DNA from 2 places in the Streptomyces sp. cg35 genome. Region 2 is predicted to be linked to the other one. Evidence: riboswitches for the same ligand, from Rfam matches in the RefSeq annotation. Region 2 holds a riboswitch; the other holds the start of a gene.
The links. Region 2 has a riboswitch for cobalamin ahead of metE (5-methyltetrahydropteroyltriglutamate--homocysteine S-methyltransferase). Riboswitches for the same ligand answer to the same signal wherever they lie in the genome.
Positions count from the first base shown of each region.

Region 1: linked by a shared signal. The riboswitch ahead of ACQUQD_RS31290 (cobalamin biosynthesis protein) and the one ahead of metE (5-methyltetrahydropteroyltriglutamate--homocysteine S-methyltransferase) in region 2 are both predicted to bind cobalamin.

Region 1 is NZ_CP191268.1:6,844,352-6,851,719, forward strand. It holds gene ACQUQD_RS31280 (putative cobaltochelatase) at 1-1,455, opposite strand, end outside; gene ACQUQD_RS31285 (cobyric acid synthase) at 1,496-3,013, opposite strand; gene ACQUQD_RS31290 (cobalamin biosynthesis protein) at 3,010-3,966, opposite strand; cobalamin riboswitch at 4,003-4,148, opposite strand; gene ACQUQD_RS31295 (DUF397 domain-containing protein) at 4,431-4,667, shown strand; gene ACQUQD_RS31300 (hypothetical protein) at 4,694-5,005, shown strand; gene ACQUQD_RS31305 (hypothetical protein) at 4,938-5,528, opposite strand; gene ACQUQD_RS31310 (helix-turn-helix domain-containing protein) at 5,575-6,429, opposite strand; gene ACQUQD_RS31315 (hypothetical protein) at 6,777-6,998, opposite strand; gene ACQUQD_RS31320 (anion permease) at 7,015-7,368, opposite strand, start outside.
Region 2 is NZ_CP191268.1:1,937,677-1,945,044, forward strand. It holds gene ACQUQD_RS09050 (ABC transporter substrate-binding protein) at 1-736, shown strand, start outside; gene ACQUQD_RS09055 (glycoside hydrolase family 36 protein) at 782-2,281, shown strand; gene ACQUQD_RS09060 (ROK family protein) at 2,397-3,554, shown strand; partial or broken gene ACQUQD_RS09065 (TerD family protein) at 3,627-3,764, shown strand; cobalamin riboswitch at 3,820-4,043, shown strand; gene metE (5-methyltetrahydropteroyltriglutamate--homocysteine S-methyltransferase) at 4,207-6,531, shown strand; gene ACQUQD_RS09075 (spore photoproduct lyase family protein) at 6,608-7,368, opposite strand, start outside.

The DNA of each region.
Region 1 (7,368 bases), 4.9 Mb from region 2:
CGCCTGCCGCAGATCGTCGCGGCGCACCACGAGCCCGGTCCCGGACCGGCCGCGCGCCCGCTGATGCGGCGCGGCGGCCTGCACCGTCGCCGCCAGGTGCAGCCTGGTCAGGGTGCCCCGGGGCCGGACGGCGCCGGTCGTCCTGCCGTGCTCGGTCCGCGCGCGCGAGCGCCGCCCGGCGGCCCCGTCGCCCAGACCCGGGACGCTCAGCATCTTCGTACGGAACGGCTCACCGGCCGAGACGGCCCGCTGCTCCCCGGCGCCACCGGACGCGGGCGCGCCCGCCGGCTCCCGCGGGGACTCCTGAGGCGACTCCTGCCGGGATTCCTGCGGGGACTCCGGCCGGCCCGGACCGTCCGGCTCGGGGCCGTCCTGCGGCGGCACGCCACCGCCGCCACCGGGGCCCGGGTCGTCGGGGCCGTCGGGCCCGGGACCCTCGTCGTCGGGCCCGAACTCGTCCAGCGTCTCGTCCAGCTTGTCCTCGTCGAGGCCCGGCGCGTCGAAGGGATTGCGGCGCCGCCGGTGCGGGAGCGCGAGCAGCGCGGCCTGGCGCACGTCCTGTGCCAGCACCTCGGTGCGTCCCGCCCACGCGGCGAGCGCGGTCGCGGTGCGGGCCATCACGATGTCGGCCCGCATCCCGTCCACCTCGAACGCGGCACAGGTCGCGGCGATCCGGGTCAACGCCCCGTCGCCGAGCCGCACCTGGGGCAGCAGGGCGCGCGCGGCGACGATCCGCTCGCGTACGCCCGCCTCCTCGCCGGCCCACTGCGCCGTGAAGCCCTCGGGGTCGTCGTCGTACGCGAGGCGCCGCTTGACGACCTGCACCCGCTGCTCCGGCTCCCGGGACGCGGCGACCTCGACGGTCAGCCCGAACCGGTCGAGCAACTGCGGGCGCAGCTCGCCCTCTTCGGGGTTCATCGTGCCCACGAGCAGGAAACGCGCGGCATGCCGTACGGAGACGCCCTCGCGCTCGACGTAGGAGGCGCCCATCGCGGCGGCGTCCAGCAGCAGATCCACCAAATGGTCATGCAGCAGGTTCACTTCGTCGACGTACAGGATGCCGCGGTGCGCGTCCGCGAGCAGGCCCGGCTCGAAGGCCTTCACGCCCTCGGCGAGCGCCCGCTCGATGTCGAGCGCCCCGACCAGCCGGTCCTCCGAGGCGCCGACCGGCAACTCGACCATGCGCGCCGCCCGTTGCGCACCCGGGCCGACCTCGTGCGGCCCGTCCGGGCACTGCGGGTCGGGCGCCCCCGGCGCGCACGAGAACCGGCACCCGGCGACGACGTCCACATCGGGCAGCAGCGCCGAAAGGGCGCGTACGGCCGTGGACTTGGCGGTGCCCTTCTCGCCGCGCACCAGCACACCGCCGACGGCGGGCGACACGGCGTTCAGCAGCAGGGCGAGGCGCAGATCGTCCTGGCCGACGACGGCCGTGAACGGATACGGGGTGGTCATCGATCCTCCAGAGAATTGAACAGGCCAGGAACCGGGACGCTCACGCGGGCGCCCCCGGCGGTACGAACGGCAGCCCGTCCGGCGCCCCGGACTCGATCAACCGCCACAACCCCTCCGTATCGGCATAGCGCTCCACCAGGTCACCGAGCCGGTCGAGCTGCTCCTCCCGCAGCGCCGCGAACGACGTGTCCGGCGCCGGCACGAACCGCCGCCCGGCCGCGTCCGCGACCGCCCGCAAAAACGCCCGCCGGAACCCGTCCGACTCCAGCGACCCGTGCCAGTGCGTCCCCCAGACGGCCCCCACCCGGCACCCGTCCAGAAAGGCATCCCCGCCGAGGACGTCCGCGACGCCGTGATGGATCTCGTACCCCTCGACGTACTCGCCGAGCGCCTCGCCCACCGGCCGCGCCAGCGTCTTCTCCCGCGCGAACCGCACCTGCACGGGCAGCAGTCCGAGCCCGGCCACGACACCGGCCCGCGACTCGACGTCGTCCTCGATGCGCTCGCCGAGCAGCTGGAACCCGCCGCAGATGCCGAGCACCGGGCGTCCCTCGGCGGCCCGCCGCGCCAGCGCGTCCGCGAGGCCGCGCTCGCGCAGCCACTCCAGCGCCTTCACGGTCCCGCGCGTCCCGGGCACGACGACCAGATCGGCGTCGACCAGTTCCTCGGCCCGGTCCACGAACCGCACGACGACGCCCGGCTCGGCGGCCAGCGCGTCGACATCCGTGAAGTTCGACATCAGCGGCACCGCGCACACGGCGACCCGCAGCACGTCCTCGCCGACCGGCGGGGCCACGACGGACTCGCGCACGGCGCCCCGCAGGGACACCCGCAGCCCGTCCTCCTCGTCGATGCCGAGCTCGTGCTGGAACGGCAGTACCCCGTAAGTGGCCCTGCCGGTGAGGGACTTGAGCATGTCGAGCCCCGGCTCCAGCAGACTGACGTCCCCCCGGAACTTGTTCACCAGATACCCGGCGAGCAGCTCCTGGTCCTCCGGCGCGAGCAGCGCCGTCGTACCGAAGAACGACGCGAAGACGCCACCGCGGTCGATGTCCCCGACCACCAGCACGGGCAGCCGCGCGGCCCGCGCGATCCCCATGTTCACGATGTCGGTACGCCGCAGATTGATCTCGGCCGGAGACCCGGCCCCTTCACAGATCACGGCGTCATGACTGCCCCGCAACTCCTCCAGGCATCCGACGACGGTGTCGAGCAACGCGCCCTGCCGCGCCCCGTGATAGCCCCGCGCGCTCATCTCGCCCACCGGCTTGCCCATCAGCACGACCTGGCTGCTGCGGTCGCTGCCCGGCTTGAGCAGCACCGGATTCATCAGCGCGCTCGGCTCGACCCGGGCGGCCTGCGCCTGCATGGCCTGCGCCCGGCCGATCTCGGCGCCGTCGCGCGTCACGAACGAGTTCAGGGACATGTTCTGCCCCTTGAACGGCGCGACCTTCACCCCCTGCCGCACGAGCCACCGGCAGATCCCGGCGGTCACGACGCTCTTCCCGGCGTCCGACGTGGTCCCGGCGACGAGCAGCCCGCCGCCCCGCCCGCTCATCGACGCCCTCGCAACAACCGCCCGGCCACACAGACTCCCCACGCCATCACACTGACCCGCCGCGACAACCGCGCGGCCCGCTCCACGTCCGACACCCGCACCACGCGCCCTCGCGCGTTCAGCACGGGCCGGTGCTCGACCCTGCCCCCGTACGCCAACGTCCCGCCGAGCCGCACCCCGAGCGCCCCCGCGAACGAGGCCTCGACGGGCCCCGCGTTGGGACTGGGATGGCGCCCCGCGTCCTCGCGCCAGGCCCGGGCGGCGTCGCGCGGACGCCCGCCGGCCAGCACGGCGAGCGCACCGGTCAGCCGGGCCCCGGGCCACCCGGCGACGTCGTCCAGCCGGGCCGAGGCCCAGCCGAACCGGCGGTACTTCACGGACTTGTGCCCGACCATGGCGTCGAGCGTGTTCACGGCACGGAAGGCGAGCAGCCCGGGCACGCCGCCCACGGCGCCCCACACCAATGCGCCCACGACGGCGTCGGAGGTGTTCTCGGCGACGGACTCGACGACGCCCCGCGCGATCCCGTCGGCGTCCAGCCCCTGCGGATCCCGTCCGCACAGCCGCGGCAGCAACTCCCGGGCCAGCTCCACGTCCCCGGCCTCCAGCGCGGCCCCGACGGCGCGCGCCTCCCGGCCGAGCGAGGTCCCGCCGACCACGGCCCAGGTGGCGGCGGCCGTCAGCGCGACGGAGGCGGCGGGGGAGCGGCGTACCGCACGGGCGGCGAGGACGCCCACGGCGGTGGCCCCGCCCACGCAGACGGCGGTGTGCAGGGCGCCCCAGCCGCGGTGATCCCGCCACAGCACCCGCTCCACGGCCCCTGCGGCCCGGCCGAATCCGGCGACGGGATGCCCTCGACGCGGGTCACCGAGCAGCAGATCGGCGAAGAGTCCGGCGGCGGCACCGCACGCGAAGACGCGCTCGGCCCGCGCCGCGCCGCGCAGGGCGAACATGGCGGTAGTTGTCCTCACTCAGGGTGTCCACGCCCTGGTTCGACGAGACCGGCAGCGAGAGTTCCTGGCTCGCCCTCCCGGAGAAGGGCTCACAGTGGCGGGACCGCGCCGGATTCGCACCGGCTTCCTCGGACTGCTGCCGTATATGGCCCGGGAAGTCCACCACGGTGCGCGAAGGTGCGTCAACTTGCCGTTGACCTGGGAGAGGGGAGTGTGGGGAGGTCCACAGCGCCGCGTGGGACCCGTTCACTGGGCCGGAATTCCTCTATGGGTCGAAAACAGGCCTACCTAGACTGGAAGACGGCAGACGGAGAGCGGTCCACGAGTGGTTGAGGGCGCCTTGGCGACGTGGTGAGGCGGATCCGTCCGGGACACCTGGGCGGGTCGCCCCGGCGGCGCTATGGTGCCTGCACGCGGGCGTGCAATGACGGGGGACGCCGGCTCTCGAGCAGGAGGAGGCCGGTGTGTCCCATGGGAGAGAGCACGCTCGGTCATGGCAGGAACAGGTCACCGGGCCGTGGCGCAAGAGCAGTTACTCGGGTCTGAGCGGGGACTGCGTGGAAGTGGCGCTCGGTGAGACCGAGGTCCGAGTCCGTGACTCCGGGAACCGGGATACGGCGGATCTGGTCTTCCGGCGCATCCGGTGGCAGGCGTTCCTGAGGGCTCTGGGCGGGTCCGGTCCGGGCAGGACCGACCGCTGAGTCCACCGCGGGGGGAGGAGGGCGCGATGACCGGTCACCACATGACCGAGGCGCGGCAGCGGGCGCACGGGGCGGTGAGCCGCACCGCGCGCGGAGTCGTCTCCCCACGTGGCCTCGTGGTGTTCTGTCTGGCCTGCGGCGTTGCGGCGAGCGTCGTCGGGGCGCTGGCCGCCGCACTGGTCCCGTCCGGCCAGGCCCGCGTCGTGGTCTGGGTGTTGGTCGCCGCGCTGTTCGCCGCCGCGACCGGCTTCCGCGCGGGACTACGGAGCGTCAGGGGCGGCTCGCAGCACCGGGATCCGGTGACGGATCGGGGTCGGACGGCGGGGCGTCGGCGCTGAGCGGCGACCGGATGGCCTCCGCACAGCGCAGGAGGAGCCGGGCGAAACCGTAGGCGATCGCGGTCACCGGGGACGACGCCGCGGCGACGACCGAACCCACCGCCCAGGGCGAGGTCAGGCCACACGCCTGGATCAGCACCACGAGCCCCGCCAGCCCGCCCAGCAGGACCAGCCCGCCGGACAACGAGGCCAGCAGCAGAAGTCTCGTGTGGCGACGGTTGTCCAGCATGATCTGGGCGTACATCCAGCCGGCCCGCCGGGTCAGGTCGTCGCTGGACACGACGTGGATGACCACGGCACCGAACGACGGCCGCTCGCCGGGGAGCTGTGCCACGACACCGACGACGGTGTCGGAGGCGGTGTCCGGGCCGGCGGGCGGCTCCCCGCTGTCCGGAGTGCCCGTGGCCGCCGGGGCGTTCGTACCGGCTGCACCACGCGCATCACCGCCACCATCGGTGCCGTCGAGCCGGGGACCGGCGGCCGTGAGGAGCCGCCACCACCACTCGTCGCCTGCGGCCGGCATGTGCGCCTCCTACACGGGCTCTCCAGGGCCCGGCCCGCTTGTCACCTCACGAGGTGTCGAGCCCGTCCCTGGTCTTGCTGATGAGATCGATGGCCAGGTCGCCGCTGTACGCGATCTCGCGGAGCGATTCGAAGCACTCCTGGTGTCGCACGATCAGTTCGTGGTCGTCACGGATCGTCTGGTTGCCCTCGGACTCCCGGTACAGCAGGTCGTCGTCGTCCGTGAAGCCGAGCAGGATGAAGCTGTTGAGCGTGGCGAAGTGCGCGCCCGCCGTGAAGGGCAGCACCTGGAGCGACACCCGGGGCTGCTGCGCGACGTCGAGCAGGTGCTGCAGCTGCCCGCGCAGCACACGCGTACCGCCGATCTGCCGGTGCAGGGCCGCCTCGTCCAGGATGAAGAACGTCCAGGGCGGGGTCTCGCCCTCCAGGGCGCGCTCCTGCCGCTCGGTCCGCAGCTCGACGATCCGCCGCGCCCGGGCCTCCTCCACGTGCGGCGCCAGCATGGCCATCGCGTAGTCCTCGGTCTGCAGCAGACCGGGCACCACGATCGGGTGGTACGTGCGGATCGACGCGGCGGCGCTCTCGTAGCCCAGGTACTGGCGGAAGCCGGGGTTGAGCACGTCGTTGTACTGCGTCCACCAGCTCAGCCCGCGCGACCCGCGCGCGGCCTCCTCCAGTTCGTTCCGCAGGTGCTCGTCCCTGACCTCGTAGTGCTGGAGCAGGGCCCGGAGGTCGGTCACCGAGACGCTCACCGTCCCGGCCTCGATGCGCATGATCTTGGACAACGACCAGTCGAGCGCCTGTGCCGCGTCGGTCTGCGTCTGCCCGGTTGCTTCACGGGCCTTGCGCAGTTCGATGCGCAGCCTGCGCCGATTGAGGCTGGGGTCGATGTCGCGGGCCATCATCTCTGTCTCCTTGCCGACCGTGTGCCAGGTCTCGATGCACCAGGTGAGAGCTAGCCAAATAGTGAACGGAAGCTAGCAGACAGCTGGTGGCGAATGGCTGGTGGCGGATGGAGTGCTGGCGGGGTGGCTCATGTCAGTCTGCCATATGGCATGTCCGCTGTGGCCTGGAAAACAGGGCTCGATGGGCCGTCCTCGCAGGGTCGCGACATTTGGCAGCGCCACACCCGTTCCGGTGACAAGTCGAACGTGAAAGCGGGGTGCGGGACGCCGTACGTCCCGCACCCCGCTCGGGTGCTGCTGGGCCTCTGTCGCGTTCAGAAGGTGAACGCGGCACAGGCGTGTCGTCAGGCCACGATCAGAAAGATCCCGTACGCCACGGCCGCCGCGCACAGCGCGAAGCACAGGTACGCGCCGGACGTGGCAACCGTCGCCGAACCGCCCTGCCGCGCCGCCGACTCCCGCTTGGAGAGGCCGACGATGCCGAGGGTGAACAGGCCCACCAGGGCCACGGTGACCACGAGGCTGACCCCGAAGACGGAGCCGAGAGCCGCCCAGTCGATCTTCATAGCTGGTCCTGCTTCCTTACAGCGTGGCGCCGGCGGGGCGCGCGGGGTCGGCCACGGCGGGAGCCGGAGCGGGGATCGTGGACTTGATGTCGGCCGACGCCCCGGCCTCCGCGACCGCGCCGATCGGCGGCGGGGTGACCGCGGCGATCGCCGTGGTCACGACGCCCGCGGGCTCCTCGGCGGAGTCGATCGCGTCGTCGGTGACGTTCGTGTGGTCGACGGAGTCGCGGCGGGACAGCTTCCAGATGACCGCGGAGCCGCCGACCAGGAGAGCGGCGGTGAGGCCGATGCCCCACGGGCCCTGCTTGGTGAGGAACTCGGCGCCCGCGCCGACCAGACCCGCGGCCGGCAGGGTCAGACCCCACGCGAC
Region 2 (7,368 bases):
GAGCCATGTGAAGACGTACGGGTTCCTTCCCGAGTGGGCCGACGGGTCGCAGGGGCAGAACGGCTGGGGCGATCTGGCCGCCGCGAACGGCTTCACGTACCTCGACAAGAACCCGTGGGGCACGAAGTACAAGTACGACGACCCGAAGCTCGCCGAGACCATCGCCTGGTTCAAGCACCTCATCGACAAGGGCTACGCGCCGCGGTTCGACAAGCAGTCCACCGTCGCCAACTCCGAACTGCTCACCGCGGGCAAGGGCGCCATCATGGTCGCCGGCTCCTGGACCATCTCCACGTTCACCGACGCCAAGCTGAAGCAGCAGTTCGCCTTCGCCCCGCTGCCGACCGGTCCGGAAGGGCGCAAGAGCGCCGTGAACGGACTGTCCGACGCCATCTGGGCCGGGACTCCGCACAAGGAAGAGGCCTGGAAGTGGGTCAAGTTCCTCGCCTCACCCGACTGCCAGAATCTCGTCGCCAAGCGGGCCGTCGTGTTCCCGGCCCTGAAGTCCGCCACCCAGAAGGCGCTCGCCGCGCACAAGGCGAAGGGTGACGACGTCCACGTCTTCACCGACGCGGTGGCCGACAAGAACGTCACGTTCCAGCTGCCCGTCACCGAGCACGGCACCGAAATAGGCCCGATCGTCCAGGACGCCATCCAGTCGGTGATCCTCGGCAGGGCCAAGCCGGAGAGCGCCCTCAAGTCGGCCAACGACAAGGTCAACGGCCTCTTCAAGTAGTGACCGGCTTCCGTCCGCACCTCTCACCATGAAGCAAGGAGATCCATGGCCCAGCTCGCAGATCTCGGCGGCCTCACGTTGGCCGTCGAGCTCGAAGGCGACGCCCCGCCGCGGCCCGTCGACGGCGGCCTGCTGCTGCCGCCCGGCCGCGTGGCCCTGCTGCACGGCCTCGGCGACGCGCTGTTCTACCGGCACGGACACAACTCCTGGAGCCCGTGCGGCTGGCGCCGTCTGTCCGAGCCGCCGCTGCGCATCGAGAGCGCCGAACGCCGCCTGACCGCCGACGACACCGTGTGGGACGACCCGGCGCGCCACCACTCCTCCGCCGTCGCGGCCCTCCAGGGAGCCGACGGACAGGTGCTGCTGCTCGGCGCGCTCGGCCTCGACATCCCGCGCCTGACCGCCGACCGGGACGCGCTGGTCGGCTGGTACGAGCGCGGCGGAGCCCCCTGGTTCCTGGCGTACGGCACCGAGGACGAGGTCTTCGCCGCCTACGCCCGGCACCTCGCCGACCGACTCGGCCACAGCGACAAGCGCGCGGGCAACGTGTGGTGCAGCTGGTACGCCTACTACGAGAACATCACCGAGGAGCAGCTCACCAAGGACATCACCGCCCTGCGCGGCCTGCCCTTCGACGTCGTCCAGATCGACGACGGCTGGGAGCAGAGGGTGGGCGACTGGCACGCCAACGCCAAGTTCCCCTCCGGAATGCGTGCGTTGGCCGACCGCATCACGGAGGCCGGGCTGCGGCCCGGGCTGTGGATCGCGCCGTTCATCGTCCACCCCGACGCGCAGGTCGCCCACGAGCGGCCGGAGTTGCTGCTGCGGGACGGCGACGGCGCCCCGGTGACGGCCGGCCACAACTGGGGCACCGGCTACTGGGCGCTCGACCTCACACTGCCCGCCGCACAGGAGCATCTGCGCGAGATGATGCGCCGGGTCAGCCGGGACTGGGGATTCACGTACCTGAAGATCGACTTCATCGGTGCCGGCGCGGTGCCGGGGGCCCGGTTCGAGGACGTCGGCCGCGAGGAGGCGTACCGGATCGGCCTGCGCATCATCCGGGAGGAGGCCGGCCCGGACGCCTATCTCCTCGGCAGCGGCGCACCCCTGCTGCCCTCCCTCGGACTGCTCGACGGCATCCGCAGCGGCCCCGACGTCGCACCCCTGTGGGAGCACTACGCCACCCAGGACCCCTCCGACGCCCTGGCGCGCAACGCCGTCGTCAACACCGTGCACCGGCTGTGGCAGGCGCCCCTGCTGGAGGTCGACCCGGACGTCGTGTACTTCCGCAGCCGCCTCAATCTGCTGACCGAGCAGCAGCAGAGCTGGCTGCGCGACCTCGCCGACGTCTGCGGTTTCCGTGCGGTGTCCGATCCGCCGGGCTGGCTGCACCCGGACGAACTGGAGGCGATGACGGCGTACTTGGCGCACCGCCCCGAGGTGCGCAGGCTCGGCCGGTACCGCTTCGCGATCGACGGGCGCGAGATCGACTTCGGCCCGGCCGTCGCTCCGGACACGGAACAGCGCTATCCGATCGCCTGATCCGTGACCGTCGCGAGGGAGCGATCCACGATCCTCGTACGGCGGCCGCCCTGAATTAGTAAACTGCTCAGCATTATTCAGCAGCGGCCCGCAGACCCCACCAGGGAGCACCAGCATGGCGACGACCGGAACAGACCTGTCCCGGATGCGCGAGATGAACCAACTGTCGATCGTGTGGGCGCTGCGCGGCAACCCACCCGCCACCGTCACTGAACTCGCGGGCCGGGCCGGGCTGTCCCGGCCCGCCGTCGACGTGCTGGTGCAGTCCCTGGTGACCGACGGGTGGGCCGAGGTCGAGCAGCCGAAAGCCAGCAGCGTCGTCGGCCGGCCCGCCCGGCGCTTCCGGTTCCGGGCCACCGCCGGTCACGCACTCGGCATCGACATAGGCGTCCACAAGATCCTCGTCATGCTGAGCGACCTGGAGGGGAACATCGTCCGCAGCACGCGCCGACCGGTCGACCCTGAGGCCGCGCCCGAAGCTCGGCTGGCGTCGGTCGACGAGGTCATCGACGAGGTGCTGCGCGGCGTCGCCATGACGCCGGCCGACATCTGGGCCGTGACGATCGGTGTGACCGGCCCCGTCGACTCCAGCGGCCGCACCACCCTGTTCACTCCTCTCCCCGGCTGGAGCACCGCCGACCCGGCCGCTCATCTGGCAACCCGCTTCACCTGCCCCATTCAGGTCGAGAACGACTGCAAGCTCGCCGCCGTCGCCGAGCGTTGGAAGGGCGTCGCCCAGGACGCCGACGACATCGTCTTCCTTCTCGCGGGGCTGCGTACCGGCGCCGGCCTCATCCTCGACGGCACCCTGCGCCGCGGACACGGCGGCGCCGCGGGCGAGATCGGCGCGCTCAAGGCCGTGCGCTGGCTCGCCGCTCCGGACCACCTCGCCTCCTGCCCCGGGGTACCGGAGACGGCGGCGGCCGGCGACATCGCGGCCTGGGTGTTCCAGGCGGCCCGGGACGGTGACCGGGACGCGAGGGCCGCCGTACGCCGCTACACCCGGGACCTCGCGGTCGGGGTCGCCGCCCTCGTTCTCGCCCTGGACCCCGAGGTCGTCGTCTACGGCGGAGGGTTCTCCCGCTCCGCCGACGTCATCCTGGAGCCGCTGCGCCGAGAACTGACCAAGCACTGCCTGCGCCTGCCGGAGCTGCGCACCTCGACGCTCGGCGACGAGAGCGTGGCCCTGGGCGCGCTGCGTCTGGCCCTCGACGAGATCGACAGCCGCCTGCTGAGCGACGGGCTTGCGGCACCGACGGCTCCACGGGGCTAGGGCCGGTCCGGCGGATCAGGTCGCGCTCGGGGGCCCGTGCCGTTCTGTGCCGGTGAGCGGGGTCGGGTGTGCGCCACCACCGAACGCGGCCTGCTGCTCGCCGAGTTCCACCGCCGCGGCCCCGTGTGGCGCTTCCGTGCCGTCGGGCAGGGCTACGGCCACGGTCTCGACGCGCTCGCCCTCGGGTACGGCGTCGACATCGCCGGCTGAGGCGGCGCCGCGGTCGTGGCCCCGGCCGCTTGGCGCCGAGCGGCCCCCGCCCCGTAGGCTGGCCCGTGCAGCTGGTTCGCCCCGTCCGCCAGGCGGGAGCGTCGCAAGAGGGAACCCGGTGGGAATCCGGGACTGCCCCGCAGCGGTGAGTGGGAACGACCGCCGTCATACGCACTGGGTCCCGACGAACGGGACCTGGGAAGCGACGGCCAGTAGGTGTCCTCCGGATCGGAGGACGTGCCCGCGAGTCCGAAGACCTGCCATCTGCCCGTGCGCGTACGACGCGTGCGCGGACATCTCGGTGACCTCGAGGGCGGGTCGGCGTACACACCGGACGGACGACCGCGCCCCGGCGCGCGGGACCGTGCCGCCGGTCTGTCACTCCTTTCCGGCCGCGTCGGTCTCCGGGATCCCAGGGATACGTCTCTCGAAGGAGATCTCCGTGACCACCAGGACCGCGGCCGCGGCAGCACGGGCCACCGTGTACGGCTACCCCCGCCAGGGACAGAATCGCGAGCTGAAGAAGGCGATCGAGGGCTACTGGAAGGGCCGCGTCACCGCCGACGCCCTCCGTGCCACCGCCGCCGGACTGCGCCGCACGAACTGGCGGGAGCTGGCCGGCGCGGGCATCGGCGAAGTGCCGACCGGCGACTTCTCGTACTACGACCACGTCCTCGACACCAGCGTCATGGTCGGCGCGATCCCCGAGCGCCACCGCGCCGCTTTCGACGCCGATGCCCTGGACGGGTTCTTCGCCATGGCCCGTGGCACGCAGGACGTCGCGCCGCTGGAGATGACGAAGTGGTTCGACACCAACTACCACTACCTGGTGCCCGAGTTGGGGCCGGACACGGTGTTCACCGCTGACTCCACGAAGCAGGTCACGGAGTTCGAGGAAGCGCTCGCCCTGGGGCTGGCCGCCCGGCCGGTCCTCGTCGGTCCGGTCACGTATCTGCTGCTGGCCAAGCCCGCGCCCGGTGTCGCCGCCGACTTCGACCCGCTGACCCTCCTCGACCGGCTGCTGCCCGTGTACGCGCAGGTGCTCACCGAGCTGCGTGCGGCCGGGGCCCCGTGGGTGCAGCTCGACGAGCCCGCCCTCGTCCAGGACCGCACCCCGGCCGAGCTGAACGCGGCGGCCCGCGCCTACCGCGACCTCGGTGCTCTCGCCGACCGGCCCAAGCTGCTCGTGGCCTCGTACTTCGACCGGCTGGGCGACGCCCTGCCGGTCCTGGCCAAGGCCCCGGTCGACGGTCTGGCGCTCGACTTCACCGGCTCGGCGGCCGCCAACCTCGACGCCCTCGCGGCCGTCGGCGGGCTGCCCGGCAAGCGGCTGGTCGCCGGTGTCGTCGACGGCCGCAACGTCTGGATCAACGATCTGGCGAGGTCCCTCACCACGCTCGGCACCCTGCTCGGCCTCGCCGACCGGGTCGACGTCGCCCCGTCCTGCTCGCTGCTGCACGTCCCGCTGGACGCGTCGCTGGAGCGGGACATCGAGCCGCAGATCCTGCGCTGGCTGGCCTTCGCGCGGCAGAAGACCGCCGAGGTGGCGACCCTCGCCGCGGGTCTGGCCCAGGGCACCGGCAGCGTCACGGCGGAGCTCGCCGCGAACCGGGCGGACCTGGCGTCGCGGGCCGGATCCCCGATCACGCACGACCCGGACGTGCGGGCCCGCGCCGCCGCCGTCACGGACGCGGACGGGCGCCGCTCTCCGTCGTACGCCGAGCGGTCCGCCGCGCAGCGCGCCCACCTCGGCCTGCCGCTGCTGCCGACCACGACGATCGGCTCGTTCCCGCAGACCGGTGAACTGCGCGCGGCGCGGGCCGACTTGAGGGCGGGCCGTATCGACACGGTCGCGTACGAGGAGCGCATCAGGAACGAGATCCGCGACGTCGTCTCCTTCCAGGAGAAGACCGGCCTGGACGTCCTCGTGCACGGCGAGCCCGAGCGCAACGACATGGTCCAGTACTTCGCCGAGCGGCTCACCGGCTACCTCGCCCTGCAGGCCGGCTGGGTGCAGTCGTACGGCACCCGTTACGTGCGCCCGCCGGTCCTGGCCGGCGACATCTCGCGTCCCGGGCCGATGACGGTGCGCTGGACCGCGTACGCCCAGTCCCTCTCGGACCGCCCCGTCAAGGGCATGCTCACCGGGCCGGTCACCATGCTCGCCTGGTCCTTCGTCCGCGACGACCAGCCGCTCGGGGACACCGCTCGGCAGGTCGCTCTCGCGCTGCGGGACGAGGTGAACGACCTGGAGGCGTCCGGGACTTCGGTGATCCAGGTCGACGAGCCCGCGCTGCGCGAGACGCTGCCGCTGCGCGCCGCCGACCGTGCCGGCTACCTGGCCTGGGCCACCGAGGCGTTCCGCCTCACCACCAGCGGTGTGCGTCCGGACACCCAGATCCACACGCACATGTGCTACGCCGAGTTCGGTGACATCGTCCAGGCCATCGACGACCTCGACGCCGACGTCATCAGCCTGGAAGCGGCCCGCTCCCACATGCAGGTCGCCCACGAGCTGGCGGGGCACGGTTACCCGCGGGAGGCGGGACCCGGCGTGTACGACATCCACTCGCCCCGCGTACCGGGCGTGGCGGAGGCGGCGGCCCTGCTGCGTGCGGGACTCGAGGCCATCCCGGCCGAACGGCTGTGGGTCAATCCGGACTGTGGCCTGAAGACCCGCGGCTGGCCCGAGACCCGGGCCTCCCTGGAGAACCTCGTCGCCGCGGCGCGCACCGTCCGCGCGGAGCTGGGGTCGACCACGTCCTGACGCCGGCACGCCCGTGCCGGGCCGTGGGCATCCCTGCGCCCCGGCCCGGCACGGGTCCGCGTCCCCAGGGGGAGGGTCAGAACGCGTATCTGACGCGCAGCCAGGGCGCGTGCGCCGCCAGCAGTTCACCGAGCCGCGCGAGCGAGCGCTGCTTGATCTCGTGGGCGTAGCGGACGTTGAGGGCGCCGTTCTGGGAACGCTTCGTCTCCTGGGCGGCGGGCTGCCACAGCACGTCCTCGGCGCGGGGATGCCAGCCCAGGTTGACCTCGTGCAGCGCCTGGTTGTGCGTCAGCATGATGACCTCGGCCGCCGCCTGTTCCTTCACCCGGGCGGGCAGGACGTCGTCGAGGTGGGTGAGCAGTTCGGCCCAGTCGCGCTGCCATCCCTGGCGCAGGACGACCGGCGAGAGGTTGAAGTGGATCTCGTATCCGGCGTCGAGGAAGTCCGCGGCCGCGGCGATCCGGTCGGCGATCGGGCTGGTGCGGATGTCCAGCAGCCGGGAGTCGTCGGCGGGCATGAGGGAGAACCGCACCCGGGTCCGTCCCTGGGGGTCGAGGGCGAGCAGGTCGGGGTTGACGAACTTGGTGGCGAACGACGCCTTGGCCGTCGGCAGGCCGCGGAACGCGGCGACGAGATCGGCCGTGTTGTCGCAGACGAGGGCGTCGACGGAGCAGTCGCCGTTCTCGCCGATGTCGTAGACCCAGGCCTGCGGATCGCACTGGTTGGGTTCCGTCTTGGGGCCCTGGGACCGTACGTGGCGCCGGACGTGGGCCACGATGGCCTCGATGTTGGTGAACAGCGTGATGGGGTTGGCGTAGCCCTTGCGACGGGGGACGT